DNA from 4 places in the Pseudoalteromonas sp. BZA4 genome. Region 1 is predicted to be linked to each of the others. Evidence: predicted binding sites of a transcription regulator. Region 1 holds the regulator's gene; each other region holds the start of a gene.
The links. The regulator sigma-54, encoded in region 1, starts transcription at its own class of promoters, with help from an activator protein. The targets are predictions, from matches to a motif close to GTTGGCACGNNNNTNGNNT.
Positions count from the first base shown of each region.

Region 1 (3,566 bases):
TATATGATTGTAGGCCTAGTACCTAGCGACAAAGGTAAAATCAGTATTGATGATAACGATATCACCCTTTTACCAATGCATAGCCGTGCGCGTTTGGGTATTGGCTATCTGCCACAAGAATCGTCAATTTTTCGAAAGTTGACGGTTTACCAAAACTTGATGGCCATTTTAGAAACTCGTAAAGATCTAAATAAAACCACCCGCGAAGAAACACTCAATAGCTTACTCGATGAGTTTAGTATTCAACATATTCGTGACAGCCAAGGTATGGCGCTGTCAGGTGGTGAGCGACGCCGTGTAGAAATTGCTCGCGCATTAGCCGCTAATCCTAAATTTATCCTTTTAGATGAGCCTTTTGCTGGTGTTGATCCAATTTCAGTGTTAGATATAAAGAAAATTATTGAGCACCTAAAAAATCGTGGTATCGGTGTACTAATTACTGACCATAATGTTCGAGAAACCCTTGATGTTTGTGAAAAAGCCTACATTGTTTCTCATGGGGAGCTAATTGCATCAGGCACACCTGAGCACGTATTAGCAGACCAAACTGTACGCGATGTATATCTAGGCGAGCAATTCAGGCTGTAACCATTACGCCAGCGACTAGAGCATCTGCTAGACTTATAACAATGACAATAAATCGATAACTGTGTTTATACAGTTATCGATAACTTAAAAAGGATTGTTAGGGATACATGAGGCAATCATTACAGCTGCGCATGGGCCAGCAACTTACAATGACTCCACAACTGCAACAAGCGATTCGTTTGTTGCAGCTCAGTACATTGGATCTCCAGCAAGAAATTCAAGAAGCGCTTGATAGTAATCCCCTGCTTGAAGTGGAAGAAGCGGATTACAATGAAGAAAGCACCGGCAAGAATGAGCAAAAAGCGGAGCCTGACGATGTGCAAGTCAGCGCGTCTGCCGAAGAAGCACCTAGCGAGTACGAGCAAGAAAGTAGTGATGCTCTCAATAAAGACACCGTAAGCGATGACTTAGCAATGGACGTCACGTGGGATGAGTACATGAGTGCCGCCCCTTCAACATCGTCAGGGCCAATGCCTGAAGATGAATCTATCTATCAGGGAGCATCAACCGAAACCCTTCATGAATACCTAATGTGGCAATTACAGCTCACGCCATTTAGCCCTACTGATGAAGCGATTGCTGTGGCAATTGTAGAAGCTATCGATGACTCAGGTATTTTAACGGTAAGCTGTGAAGATATAGTCGAAAGCTTTAATCAAAATAACGATGAAGAAGAAATCGAACTTGATGAAGTCGAAGCGGTCTTAAAAAGAATTCAGTTATTTGATCCTGTGGGTATTGGCGCACGCAGTTTACAAGAATGTCTGTGCATTCAGTTACGCCAATTCGATGCTAATACGCCATATTTAGCTGAAACTAAAATGGTTTTATCTGAGCATATCGAATTATTAGCGAGTCGCGACTATCGAACTTTGATGAAAAAGACTAAGCTTAAAGAAAACGAGCTTAAAGAAGTGATGACGCTCATCCACAGCTTAAATCCTAAGCCTGCGGATAGCATAGTGCGCGAAGAGTCTGAGTACGTCATACCTGATGTATCAGTAAAAAAAGTAAAAGGTCGCTGGGTAGTCGAGTTAAACCCAGACTGTATGCCAAAGATTAGAGTGAATAGCCAATATGCGGCGATGTCTCGCTCTGTTAAATCAAGTAGCGACAGCCAATTTATTCGCTCTCACTTACAAGAAGCTAAGTGGTTTATTAAAAGCTTAGAAAGCCGTAACGATACGCTATTAAAAGTGACCAACTGTATCGTTCAACAACAACAAGCTTTCTTTGAGCATGGCCCTGAAGCAATGAAGCCGATGGTGCTAAATGATGTTGCTGAAATGGTCGAAATGCATGAATCGACGATTTCACGGGTAACAACGCAAAAATATATGCATACCCCACGGGGTATTTTTGAGTTGAAATATTTCTTCTCAAGCCATGTCAGCACCGAAAATGGTGGTGAGTGTTCTTCTACAGCAATACGCGCTTTAATCAAGAAGTTAGTCGCTGCAGAAAACTCAGCTAAACCATTGAGTGATAGCAAAATTGCAGATATATTGGCCGAGCAAGGAATTAAAGTAGCTAGACGTACAATTGCAAAATATCGTGAGTCTCTAGCAATACCTCCGTCTAATCAGCGTAAGAGTCTGATTTAGACGTTTTACATAGAAGGAAAAATGCTTATGCAACTAAATTTAACTGGTCGTCATGTAGAAATCACAGATTCATTAAGAGACTATGTAAACACCAAGTTTGCGAAACTAGAAAGGCATTTTGACCATATTAATAATGTTCATGTCATTCTAGATGTAGAAAAATTAAGCCAAAAAGCAGAAGCAACTTTACATGTAAACGGAGGCGAATTGTTCGCTTCTACAGAACATCAAGATATGTACGCAGCCATTGACTCACTGATCGATAAACTTGATCGCCAAGTCATTAAACACAAAGAGAAATTAGCTCGACATTAAATTATGAAACTAAGTTCACTTACTAACCAGGACTGCAGCAAAGCTGCGGTCCTTTTTAATAGCAAAAAAAGAATTCTTGAATATATCAGCGAACTGGCCCACCAGCAGCTTCCTCATTTATCGCAACAAGATATCCTAGATGCTTTACTCAACCGAGAAAAACTAGGTAGCACCGGCATTGGCCGAGGTATTGCTATTCCACATGGCCGAATGAGCGGCGCAGATGAGCCTCATGCATTTGTGATAGTGAGTGAATCCCCTATTAATTTTGATGCAATTGATAATCGTCCAGTTGATATTTTTGTGGCACTCATCGTACCAGATGGTGACTGTCAGCTTCACCTAAAGACCTTATCAACAATTGCTGATAGACTTAAAGATAAAGAGTTTTGTAAACAGCTGCGTAGTGCTACTACCGATCAGCAACTGTTTCAGGTCATATCAGCAGAGGCATAAATGGAATTAATAATTATCAGCGGTCGCTCAGGCTCAGGTAAATCGGTCGCTTTACGAGTACTTGAAGACTTAGGCTATTATTGCGTTGATAATATTCCGGTTAATTTACTGCCTTCGCTCGTACGCAGTGTGTCTGATAACTACGATAAAATAGCGGTCAGCATCGACGTGCGTAACTTACCGAAAGAGCAGCAAGAATTTAATGATATTCTTGAGTACCTGCCAGGTTTCGCAAACCCAACACTGTTCTATTTAGACAGTGATGACCAAACTCTGATCAAGCGCTTTTCAGAAACACGCCGCTTGCATCCACTATCTATTGATTCTTTGCCGCTTGATCTGGCCATTAAACAAGAAAAAATCCTGCTTGATGTGTTGATCACTCGCGCTGACTTTATGATTGATACCACGGATCTAAGTGTTCATCAGTTAGCAGAATCAATTCGCGAAAAGATTTTAGGTAAAAAAGATAAAAAGCTAATTATTACCTTTATGTCGTTTGGCTTTAAGCATGGTATTCCAAAAGAAGCGGACTACGTTTTTGACGCACGCTTTTTACCTAACCCACACTGGGAACCTGATTTAAAGCCACTAACAGGCCTT
Region 1 is NZ_JBECOT010000015.1:57,571-61,136, reverse strand. It holds gene lptB (LPS export ABC transporter ATP-binding protein) at 1-588, shown strand, start outside; gene ABMY41_RS08705 (RNA polymerase factor sigma-54) at 696-2,192, shown strand; gene hpf (ribosome hibernation promoting factor) at 2,220-2,507, shown strand; gene ptsN (PTS IIA-like nitrogen regulatory protein PtsN) at 2,511-2,963, shown strand; gene rapZ (RNase adapter RapZ) at 2,964-3,566, shown strand, end outside.

Region 2 (3,566 bases), on a different contig from region 1:
CCACTAACTCGTCATCATCGATGAACTCAATCGCTTGTTCAAGCGTGTAGTTTAGTGGTGGAACAAGCGTTTGTGCTTCATCTGTACCAGATGCACGAACGTTTGTAAGTTGCTTACCTTTAAGCGCGTTTACTGTTAGGTCATTGTCACGGCTGTGGATACCGATAACCATACCTTCGTAAACTTCAACACCGTGACCGATGAATAACTTACCACGGTCTTGTAAGTTGAATAATGCGTTAGTAAGTGCTTTACCTGTTGCGTTAGCAATCATTACACCATTCTTACGAGCACCGATAGTACCGCCTTTATGTGGACCGTAGTGATCGAATGTGTGGTAAAGAAGACCAGAACCAGACGTTAACGTCATGAATTCAGTTTGGAAACCAATTAAGCCACGGCTTGGGATCATAAAGTCCATACGTACACGGCCTTTACCATCTGGAGACATGTCTGTTAGTTCACCCTTACGAAGACCAATTTGTTCCATGATAGAACCTTGGTGCTCTTCTTGACAGTCGATTGTAAGTGTTTCGTATGGCTCTTCTTTTTGACCATCAACTTCACGAAGGATTACTTGTGGACGAGATACAGCAAGCTCGTAACCTTCACGACGCATGTTCTCGATTAAGATACCTAAGTGTAACTCACCACGACCAGAAACACGGAAGCTATCTGGGTTGTCAGTTTCTTCAACACGTAATGCAACGTTGTGAACAAGCTCAGCTTGTAAACGCTCAAGGATGTTACGTGAAGTTACGAATTTACCTTCTTTACCAGCAAATGGTGATGTATTTACAGAGAACGTCATTGTTACTGTAGGCTCATCAACACTTAGCGGTGGTAATGCTTCAACGGTATTTACATCACAGATAGTGTCTGAGATTTTCAGCTCACCAAGACCTGTGATAGCAATGATGTCACCCGCGCCTGCAGATTCTGCTTCATGACGCTCAAGACCTAAGTAGCTCATTACTTGGCCAACTTTACCGTTACGCTTAGTACCATCTGCACTAACAATTGTTACTTGTTGGTTAGGGCGAACAGTACCACGCTTGATACGACCTACACCGATAACACCGATGTACGAGTTGTAGTCAAGCTGAGAAATTTGCATTTGGAAAGCACCTTCAGGATCTGCATCCGGTGGAGATACTTCGTCAACGATCATCTGGAACATTGGTTCCATGTTATCTGATGGCTCGTCTAAATCCATTGTTGCCCAGCCGTTGATAGCTGATGCATAGATTACTTTAAAGTCTAACTGTTCGTCAGTTGCACCTAGGTTATCGAATAAATCGAAAACTTGGTCCATAACCCAATCAGGACGTGCACCAGGCTTGTCGATTTTGTTGATTACAACAATCGGCGTTAAACCTTGTGCGAATGCTTTTTGCGTTACGAAACGCGTTTGCGGCATTGGACCTTCTTGAGCATCAACAAGTAGTAATACTGAGTCAGCCATCGAAAGTACGCGTTCTACTTCACCACCGAAGTCGGCGTGTCCTGGGGTGTCTACGATATTGATATGGTAGTCGTTCCAAGAGATAGCTGTGTTCTTAGCTAAAATGGTAATACCACGCTCTTTCTCAATGTCGTTTGAGTCCATTACGCGCTCTTCGTTACCGCCGCGCGTTTCTAATGTGCCTGATTGCTCAAGCAGTTTATCAACCAAAGTTGTTTTACCGTGGTCAACGTGGGCGATAATCGCTATATTTCTTAACTTTTCGATGCTCATATTTTTTCTCAGAGAAATTGAATCTCATTGATCCTGCAAGATCTACGCACTCACCTGCGTTTTCACCAGATGTCCCAGCATAGGATTTAAAAGGGCGCATATTATCCCTTAATAATGGCATGGATGAAAGTTTATCCAATATAAATTTATAAACTTTCTTCAGGCTTTTTATAAGTATCTGTTTTATAAATGACAAATTTATGAAAATTAAAGTGAATCTGAGCTCAAAACTGGCGAAATTTTAGTTTTTGAACCATATTTTGGCACTAAATCGTGTTCATAACAGAAAAATTGGCACGCTCAATAATTGTGCAAAATAAGGTCGCACTTTTTACGCACCAGAATGATCCTTTTACGCACCAACTTAGTGCAATAGAAGTTAACAAAACAAAGCCTTGTTTGTTTTTTGCAAGTCTAAACAAGGTGTTAAAAACATGGCACGAAACCAGCTTATATAAGCGAAAAGCAATAATGCAGCAAAAATAAAACCCAACAATTGGAGGACACATGTCACAATCGGTTTTAGATTTTATCAAAGAAAATGACGTTAAGTTCATTGATTTACGCTTTACTGATACCAAAGGTAAAGAACAGCATGTTTCTATTCCTCATCATCAAATTGATGAAGATTTCTTCGAAGACGGCAAAATGTTTGACGGTTCTTCAATTGCTGGCTGGAAAGGTATCAACGAATCAGACATGGTACTTATGCCTGTTCCTGAGTCTGCGAAAATGGACCCATTTTCTGAAGAAGCTACACTAATCGTACGTTGTGACGTAGTTGAGCCTTCAACACTTCAAGGTTATGAGCGTGATCCACGTTCTGTTGCAAAACGCGCTGAAGAGTACATGCGCTCTACTGGTATTGCTGACACTGTATTATTCGGTCCAGAGCCAGAGTTCTTCCTTTTTGATGACGTTAAATACAAATCAGACATGTCTGGTTCTATGTACAAAATCGATTCTGTAGAAGCTGCTTGGAACTCTGATAAAGATTACGAAGGTGGCAACATGGGTCACCGTCCAGGTGTTAAAGGCGGTTACTTCCCGTGTTCACCTGTTGATTCATCACATGACTGGCGTTCAGCGACTTGTTTAGTTCTTGAAGAACTAGGTCAAGTAGTAGAAGCTCACCACCACGAAGTAGCAACTGCAGGTCAAAATGAGATCGCAACTCGCTTCAATACAATGGTATTAAAAGCTGACGAAATCCAAGAGATGAAATATGTTATCCATAACATGGCTCACCTATACGGAAAAACAGCGACATTCATGCCTAAGCCAATCGTAGGTGATAACGGTTCTGGTATGCACTGTCACCAATCTCTAGGTAAAGATGGCGTAAACATCTTCGCTGGTGACAAATATGCAGGTCTATCTGAAGAAGCACTTTACTACATCGGTGGTATCATCAAGCACGCTAAAGCAATCAACGCATTTGCTAACGCGTCTACTAACTCATATAAGCGTCTAGTACCAGGCTTCGAGGCGCCAGTAATGCTTGCATACTCTGCACGTAACCGTTCTGCTTCAATCCGTATCCCAGTAGTACCGTCTGCAAAAGCACGTCGTATCGAAGTACGTTTCCCTGATCCAACAGCGAATCCATATTTAGCATTCTCTGCAATGCTTATGGCTGGCCTTGACGGTATCAAAAACAAGATTCACCCTGGCGATGCAATGGACAAAGACTTATACGATCTACCTGCTGAAGAAGCAGCTGAGATCCCACAAGTTGCATCTTCTTTACAAGAAGCACTTGCATCACTAGATGCTGACCGTGAGTTCTTAACGCAAGGTGGTGTGTTCACTGATGACCTAATCGATG
Region 2 is NZ_JBECOT010000003.1:842-4,407, forward strand. It holds gene typA (translational GTPase TypA) at 1-1,738, opposite strand, end outside; gene glnA (glutamate--ammonia ligase) at 2,246-3,566, shown strand, end outside.
Region 2: glnA (glutamate--ammonia ligase) is a predicted target of sigma-54. The motif match lies at 2,172-2,190, and genes of this name have one in related genera.

Region 3 (3,566 bases), on a different contig from region 1:
CCTTTACCTGAGTATTGAATTCGCGCATTAGCAATACGGTTTGATGTGACCGTGTTATCTGCTTGCACATCTTCAGGACGAACTAAGCCTTCTAAGCGAATAAACTCTTCACCTGTGTTCAAAGTAAGCCATTTTTCACCGCGAATAACCAAGTTTCCATTAGGTAAAACACGCATCACATTGACAGAAATATCGCCAAATAAGCTATTCGATTGGTTAGACTTTGAATCACCTTTAAACGATGCTCCTGAACCAATACCAAACTGAATGCTATCACCGCCAATGTTAACTGGATTGCCACCAAGCCCAATAACAGGATCTAAACTAGCGTCCGTTTCTTTATCGGTTTCGGTTTTAGCGGCTTTGGTGGCTTGCGTTGATTCTTGCAATTTAACCGTGATGATATCACCAGCGCGCAATGCCTTTTTATCTGAGTACAAGTCATCTGCTGAATAACTATCAAACAACGAACCCGTTGGAACCATTGGCTCTGTTGTTGGCTCCGGATACATAGGCGCATAGTAAGGGTCATCCTGAACCACATGATGATTTTGCGTTGTCATACAACCACCCAGCATTAATGCTGCCGATGTGACTAAGATAATATTACGCATGCTGCCTCCTAGCCATTAAAGCTGTTGATTGATGTAGCTAAGCATTTCATCAACCGCTGAAATCACTTTTGAATTCATTTCATAAATTCGTTGTGTTTCAATCAAGTTAACGAGTTCTTCTGTTACATTCACATTAGACGTTTCTAGTGAACCTTGAACCACAGTACCTAAACCATCGATACCTGGGTTACCTTGCACAGGCGCACCACTCACCGCGGTTTCTGTGTATAAGTTTTGCCCCATTGGCTCAAGACCTGATGGATTAATAAAGTCACTAATTGTTAGCTGACCGATTACTACGTTCTCTGCTTGCCCTGAAATACGTACCGACACTTCACCGTCTTGCGAAACAGTAATTGATTGTGCATCGTCTGGTACGTTCATTTCCGGCTGTAATGGAAAACCTGCGCCCGAGGTCACAATACGGCCATCTTCATCAGTGGTGAATTGACCATTACGTGAATAGGCAATGTTGCCATCTGGCAATTGCACTTCAAAAAAACCAGGACCTGAGATCATCCAGTCCAATGAATTTTCTGTGGTAAGCATGTTACCTTGTGAAAAGTTCTTTTGGTTAGCTACCACTTTGGCACCTGCACCAAGCATTAAACCCGATGGCATTTCAGTGTCTTGAGATGAACGACCACCTGGTTGATTGATGTTTTGATATAGTAAATCTTCAAATACGGCGCGGCTTTTTTTGTAACCGACCGTGCTGGCATTCGCGAGATTATTTGAGATCACCGAAATATCGGTTTGCTGGGCGTCAAGCCCGGTTTTACTGATCCATAATGCAGGATTCATAACTCTACCCTCTCAGTCATCTTAAACAATGCGTAACAGCTGATCTTGACGCTCGTCGAGCTCTTCGGCTGTTTTCATTAATTTAACTTGTAATTCAAATTGGCGTTGATTGCTGATCATGTCGACCATTTCATGTACTGGGTTTACGTTCGACATTTCAAGCGTACCCGACAGTACTTTTACGTTTGGTGAAATATCACAAAAACCACAAAGGTCATTGACCAACATGTCTTCTTTTGGTCGAAATAAACCGTCATTACCTTTTTCAAGCTGAGTGTTATCAGCCTCAATCACTTTTAAGCGATCAACCACTTCCAAAAAGTTTGCTGGCGCTCCTTGTGGGCGAACCTGAATAGCACCGTCTTCACTAAACTCAACTTTCTCGATAGGTAATGGCAAAATGATTGGACCACCTTCGCCAATTACTTGACGGCCGTGGCTAGTGATCAACGCACCATCTGGAGTAATGTTTAATGTGCCAGTTTTGGTGTACGCCTCATTGCCTGATGCATCTTGTACACTCAACCAACCACGGTCACTCATCGCGATATCAAGCTCGCGGCCAGTTTCAACAAAACCACCCGATTCCATATTAGATCCAGGGCGTTCTTGCATTGCAAACACCCTAGATGGCAGACCTTCACCGAAGGCTTGCATAGAGCGAGCTTGTGCAAAATCAGCTTTAAAGCCAGTGGTGTTAGCATTAGCAAGGTTGTTGGCCTTGAGTTCAAGACCTCGCAAACTTTGCTTAGCACCCGACATGGCAATGTAGACCATTTTGTCCATAACATTGACTCACTAAAAATACGATAACTAAGAAATGCAATAAAAGTGCCAAAGTAAAATTGACGCTAAAATAGAAGAGAAAAATGAATAATTAGAATGAAAAAAGGCTGCCAATAGAGGGAGCAGCCTTCGTGTCGGATTAAGCTTAGAGCCGTTAAAATTAACGGATCTGTAGGATGTTTTGCTGTAGTGTTGAGTTAACCTCAAGCGCACGTGAATTTGCTTGGAAGTTACGCTGCGCACTAATCAAGTCAACAAGTTCGTTAGTTAGGTTTACGTTTGATTGTTCAAGCGCAGATGAGTTAATTGAACCCAATGTACCTGAACCTGGTTCGCCAGCAATAGGCTCACCTGACGTTAAACTCTTCTTCCAAGAAGTATCACCCACTTGTTGTAAACCCTGTGAATTCGAAAAGCGTACCATGGCAACTTGACCTAAGAATGAAGTGTCACCATTACTGTACGAAGCAACAATTTTACCGTCAGAACCGATATCGATACCTGATAGACGACCTACAGTCGCACCATCTTGTTCAAGTGCTTTTACTTCAAAGTTACTAGCATATTGAGTAGGTACTTTGTTCGCTGTTGCCGCTTCATCACGCCAGTTCATCGTTACATCATCAGGGAAACTAGCACCATTAGATAGTAAGTCAGATAAACCTGTCGCAGCGCCTGCGCCATTTGGTAAAGTTAATGGGTTAAATGATGCATCAGTATTAGCAACACCATCCGTGTTAAGTGGTAAACCACTTGAATCAAATTGGAATGTAGTTAGTGGTGTATAAGGCGTTGTTGTTTGCTCTACACCACTTGCATCAAATGGTTTTTCATCAAGTGTTGCATACACTTCCCATTCATTTTCATTACCTGTTGTCGCTGAGTCTGTTTTCACAAAAAAGAATTGTAAAATATGTGGTTCACCTAATGAATCATACACAGTTGTTGATGTTGAACTGTTATATGTAGCACTTGCTTCAGGGTCAAACGGTGTCACTGTTGGCGCAGAGGCACGTGAATCTAGGTTAAATGATGAATAAACATTCGTGGTTGCACGCGGTGAACCTGACGCATCAGGAATTTGTAACGCCGAAGATGTACTTAAGCTTACAGAAGTGGTATCACCGGTTGCTTCATCAACAGGGAAACCTTGTAAGTAGTTACCGCTTGCATCAACAATGAAGTTATCCTGGTTTAATTTAAACGCACCTGCACGAGTATATGTGAAGTCTTGCGCACCTAGGTCATTCGCCATTGCGAAATAACCTTCACCAGTGATCGCTAAGTCGAGCGAGTTATTTGTGAAAGACAACGAACCTTGGTGGAATTGTTGTGCCACCATTGTTGTTCTTACACCATCAC
Region 3 is NZ_JBECOT010000016.1:1,335-4,900, forward strand. It holds gene flgH (flagellar basal body L-ring protein FlgH) at 1-614, opposite strand, end outside; gene flgG (flagellar basal-body rod protein FlgG) at 630-1,418, opposite strand; gene ABMY41_RS08840 (flagellar basal body rod protein FlgF) at 1,440-2,204, opposite strand; gene flgE (flagellar hook protein FlgE) at 2,365-3,566, opposite strand, start outside.
Region 3: ABMY41_RS08840 (flagellar basal body rod protein FlgF) is a predicted target of sigma-54. The motif match lies at 2,239-2,257, and genes of this name have one in related genera.

Region 4 (3,566 bases), on a different contig from region 1:
TATCAGCAAGCCTTTAAAGGGTGTGAGCAATTTGCAAAACAGCATCTCGATTTTGAATGTATTTACGACGGCCCCAAAGACTTTCAAGATATTCGCACGCAAGTATTAGTGATCACCGACCTAGTTCGCAGAAACAACATTAGTGGTTTATTAATCGCAACCACAGATTCCAATTACCTTGTTGAAAGAGAGTTAAAACAGCTTAAAGATAACAACATTCCTGTGATCACGTTTGACTCTGATCTGCTCGAGAAAGATCAGCAGTACCGTTTAACCTACGTAGGTACCAATAATTTTGATTATGGTGTGGCCTTAGGTAACGAATTAAAAAAATTCACCAACAAAGAAAATAACCAGGTTTGTATTCAATCAGGGCACTCAACAACACCTAATTTAAACAAGCGTATTGAAGGTGTTCGCTATGCGTTATCTGGGCAAAAAGATAAACGTTTAAGCGGTGAAAATGGCTGGAGTGAGTTCGATAGATGCCCTTTATATAGCTTAGGCAAGCGAGAAGTCTCCCTCGGTCAACTCGACAAACTGCTTAACCTTGAAAATCCACCACTATTTTTAGCGGTAGCGGGTTTTGCTCAATTTAACTCTAACTATGCAAACATGATTGCTAAACATAAACAACGCATTGCCAATCAAGAGGTGGTGATCGTTTCTGCTGATACTGAGCAAATGCAATTAGAAGTATTACAGCAAGGATTATCATCGGCCAATATTGGTCAAAACCCTTTTGAAATGGGCCGACTTTCTGCCGAGTTGATGTATCAATACCTCACTAAAGGTGAACGCCCAGCTAAGTCTCACTATTATTTAGACTTTCACTATTGTCAGCAAAGTAATGCAGGTACTTGCACCGTTAATCACTAAAACTTTGATCTAACTAAAGTGCAATTAACTCGATAAGCGCTAGACTTACCACAACTTGATTAATTGTAAGGATTTAGCCATGACACACCTAGTTAGTGATTTGATGACGCCAGACCCATTCGCCATAAGTGCGCAAAATACCCTGCATGATGCTCATAATCTAATGAAAGAGAAGAATGTTCGCCATATTCCAGTGATCAATGAGCACGGTGGCTTAGTTGGCATGTTAACGCAAAAAATCATGATTGCTCAGGTAATGAATATCATGGCTAATTACAGCGCCAGCGCCCTTGAACGCAAAGAAAAGCAAACTAAAGTAGTTGATATTATGGCTACCGATTTTACTAGTATCTCGCCAGAGCAACCGCTTCACGAAGTTGCTAAGTTTTTTGTTGAAAACCGTCATGGCTGCATGCCTGTGGTTGATAAAGAAAACAACCTAGTGGGAATTCTAACTTCATCTGATTTTGTTCGTTTAGCAGCTGCATTGCTTTCTTAAGTCGTAAATTTGTATCTGCACACTGAATTTTTTACAGAAGGTGTGCAGAGTTTTCATACTCATACCTCACCACAACCACTCCACCTCAAAACAAAATAAAATTAAACCTTAAAATTCAACAATTTAACGTTACATTTATTTTAGGCACAGCGCTTGCTTCTACCTGATCAAGCGCGCTTTTAAACTAAAAGCGAAAGGAATTTTATAGATAATCTCGGAGGAGTAATGAGTAATTCATCATCAAAAATCGCAGAATTTACAGCACCCGGTGTTAAAGACCAAGCTGCAGCTGACACGATTGCTATTCTAGACCAGCGCATGGTCGCTTTAATCGATTTACACCTCACTTTAAAACACATTCATTGGAATGTTGTTGGCCCTAACTTTATTGGTGTACACGAAATGTTAGACCCGCAAGTAAGCGCAGTGCAAGAGATGACTGACACGATTGCAGAGCGTATTGCAACTATGGGCGGCGTACCTGTTGGCACACCACAATCAATTGTAGAACGCCGTACTTGGCAAGATTATTCAATTGGTAAAGGCTTAGTTACTGACCATCTAACAGCGCTTGATAAAGTGTATAACGGAGTCAATAAAGACCACCGTGCAGCTATCGATAAGCTTGGTGAGCTAGACCCAGTTTCTGAAGATATGATCACCGGCCAACTGGCTGATTTAGAACAATTTCAATGGTTTGTTCGTGCACATATCGAATCGTCTACCGGCGAATTGAAAGGTTAAACCCCCTAGGTCTATCCGAAGACCCCTTGCCCAGCAATTGCTGGGCTTTTTTATGCTTTGTTACAACCAACCTTTATGTTTAAAGAACAAGTATGGTGCAAAGCCAGACAGCAACATAATGCCAATTGCAAACGGGTAACCCCATGCCCATTGCAGTTCAGGCATGCTATCAAAATTCATTCCATAAATACTGGCGACGACGGTCGGCGGTAAAAACACCACAGAGGCAATTGAGAAAGTTTTGATAATTTGGTTTTGTTCGATGTTAATAAAACCCTGAGTCGAGTCCATTAAGAAATTAACCTTATCAAACAAAAATGTACAGTGAGACATGAGGGTATCAATATCAAGCACAATTTCACGTAGTGATTCTCGATCTTCTGTAGGCGCTCCTAGGTGGCGCAGTAAAAACGAGATATTCCGGCGAGTATCCATCAAACATAAACGCACCTTACCGTTATTATCTTCAAGGCGAGAAATTCGGCTAACAGCTTCTTCTAAATCAGAATCATCTTCTTCAAGTACGTAGGCACTGAGTTTTTCTAATTGGTGATGCATGTCTTCAAGCATATCAGCGTGGTTTTCGACTTTTTGGTCAAATAAAGTCACCAAAAGTTGCTTTGGATTATCACACGCTACTTGCCCTTTACGAGCACGCAGTCGTAATAGACGAAAATCGGCTAGTTCATCATCGCGGATTGTCAGCAAGCAGTTGTCTTGTAGCAAACAAGCCACGGTTACCGTATTAAAGCGCCCTTCATTTGGTGACATGAAAAGCGCATGCACATGCAAACCTTCATGGTCAATAAAACAACGGGAAGAGGCTTCGATTTCTTCAACATCATCAGCAACAGGTAGTGTGATATTAAGCGTGCTTGCCAGCGCTTGTCGTTCTTCTTCGGTTGGATTTATGGTATCAATCCAGTGGGCATTTTTTATGGCGGTTGCAAGAGGCGTATCTGCAGCTGGCTCAGTTTCTGTGATCACACCTTGGTCTATAGAAAAAAATCGTAACATGCGCCCTACCCTGAATAATCAATGTAAAGCAAATACTATAGCTGTTCACGTTAATGAACAATGACCATTGATGTAGAAGAAACAAAAAAGCCCCAAACGGGGGCTTTAAGCATATTCAAAAAACTAATTATGATCCAAGCTGTTGCATTGGTTCTATTTCTTCTTTATTTGTACTGATAAAGCCTTCGATATTATCAACTTGATCATGACTAAAGCCTAACTGCGCTTTTACTGCAACCGTGCCATCTCGTTTTTCAATTAAAATAAACTCATTCACACCGAGTGTTCTAGAAAAGACGGTATGCACTTGTTTTCTATTAATATCTACAACTTTTACTTTTGTACTCGTTTTGTAGAACGCAAGAGGGCCTGAAGGTGTATTAATCCAATCAATTGCCCAATAATAATGACTGTTGTTCTTGAATCC
Region 4 is NZ_JBECOT010000053.1:3,116-6,681, forward strand. It holds gene ABMY41_RS17175 (substrate-binding domain-containing protein) at 1-879, shown strand, start outside; gene ABMY41_RS17180 (CBS domain-containing protein) at 959-1,378, shown strand; gene dps (DNA starvation/stationary phase protection protein Dps) at 1,604-2,122, shown strand; gene corA (magnesium/cobalt transporter CorA) at 2,183-3,139, opposite strand; gene ABMY41_RS17195 (hypothetical protein) at 3,267-3,566, opposite strand, start outside.
Region 4: dps (DNA starvation/stationary phase protection protein Dps) is a predicted target of sigma-54. The motif match lies at 1,519-1,537, and genes of this name have one in related genera.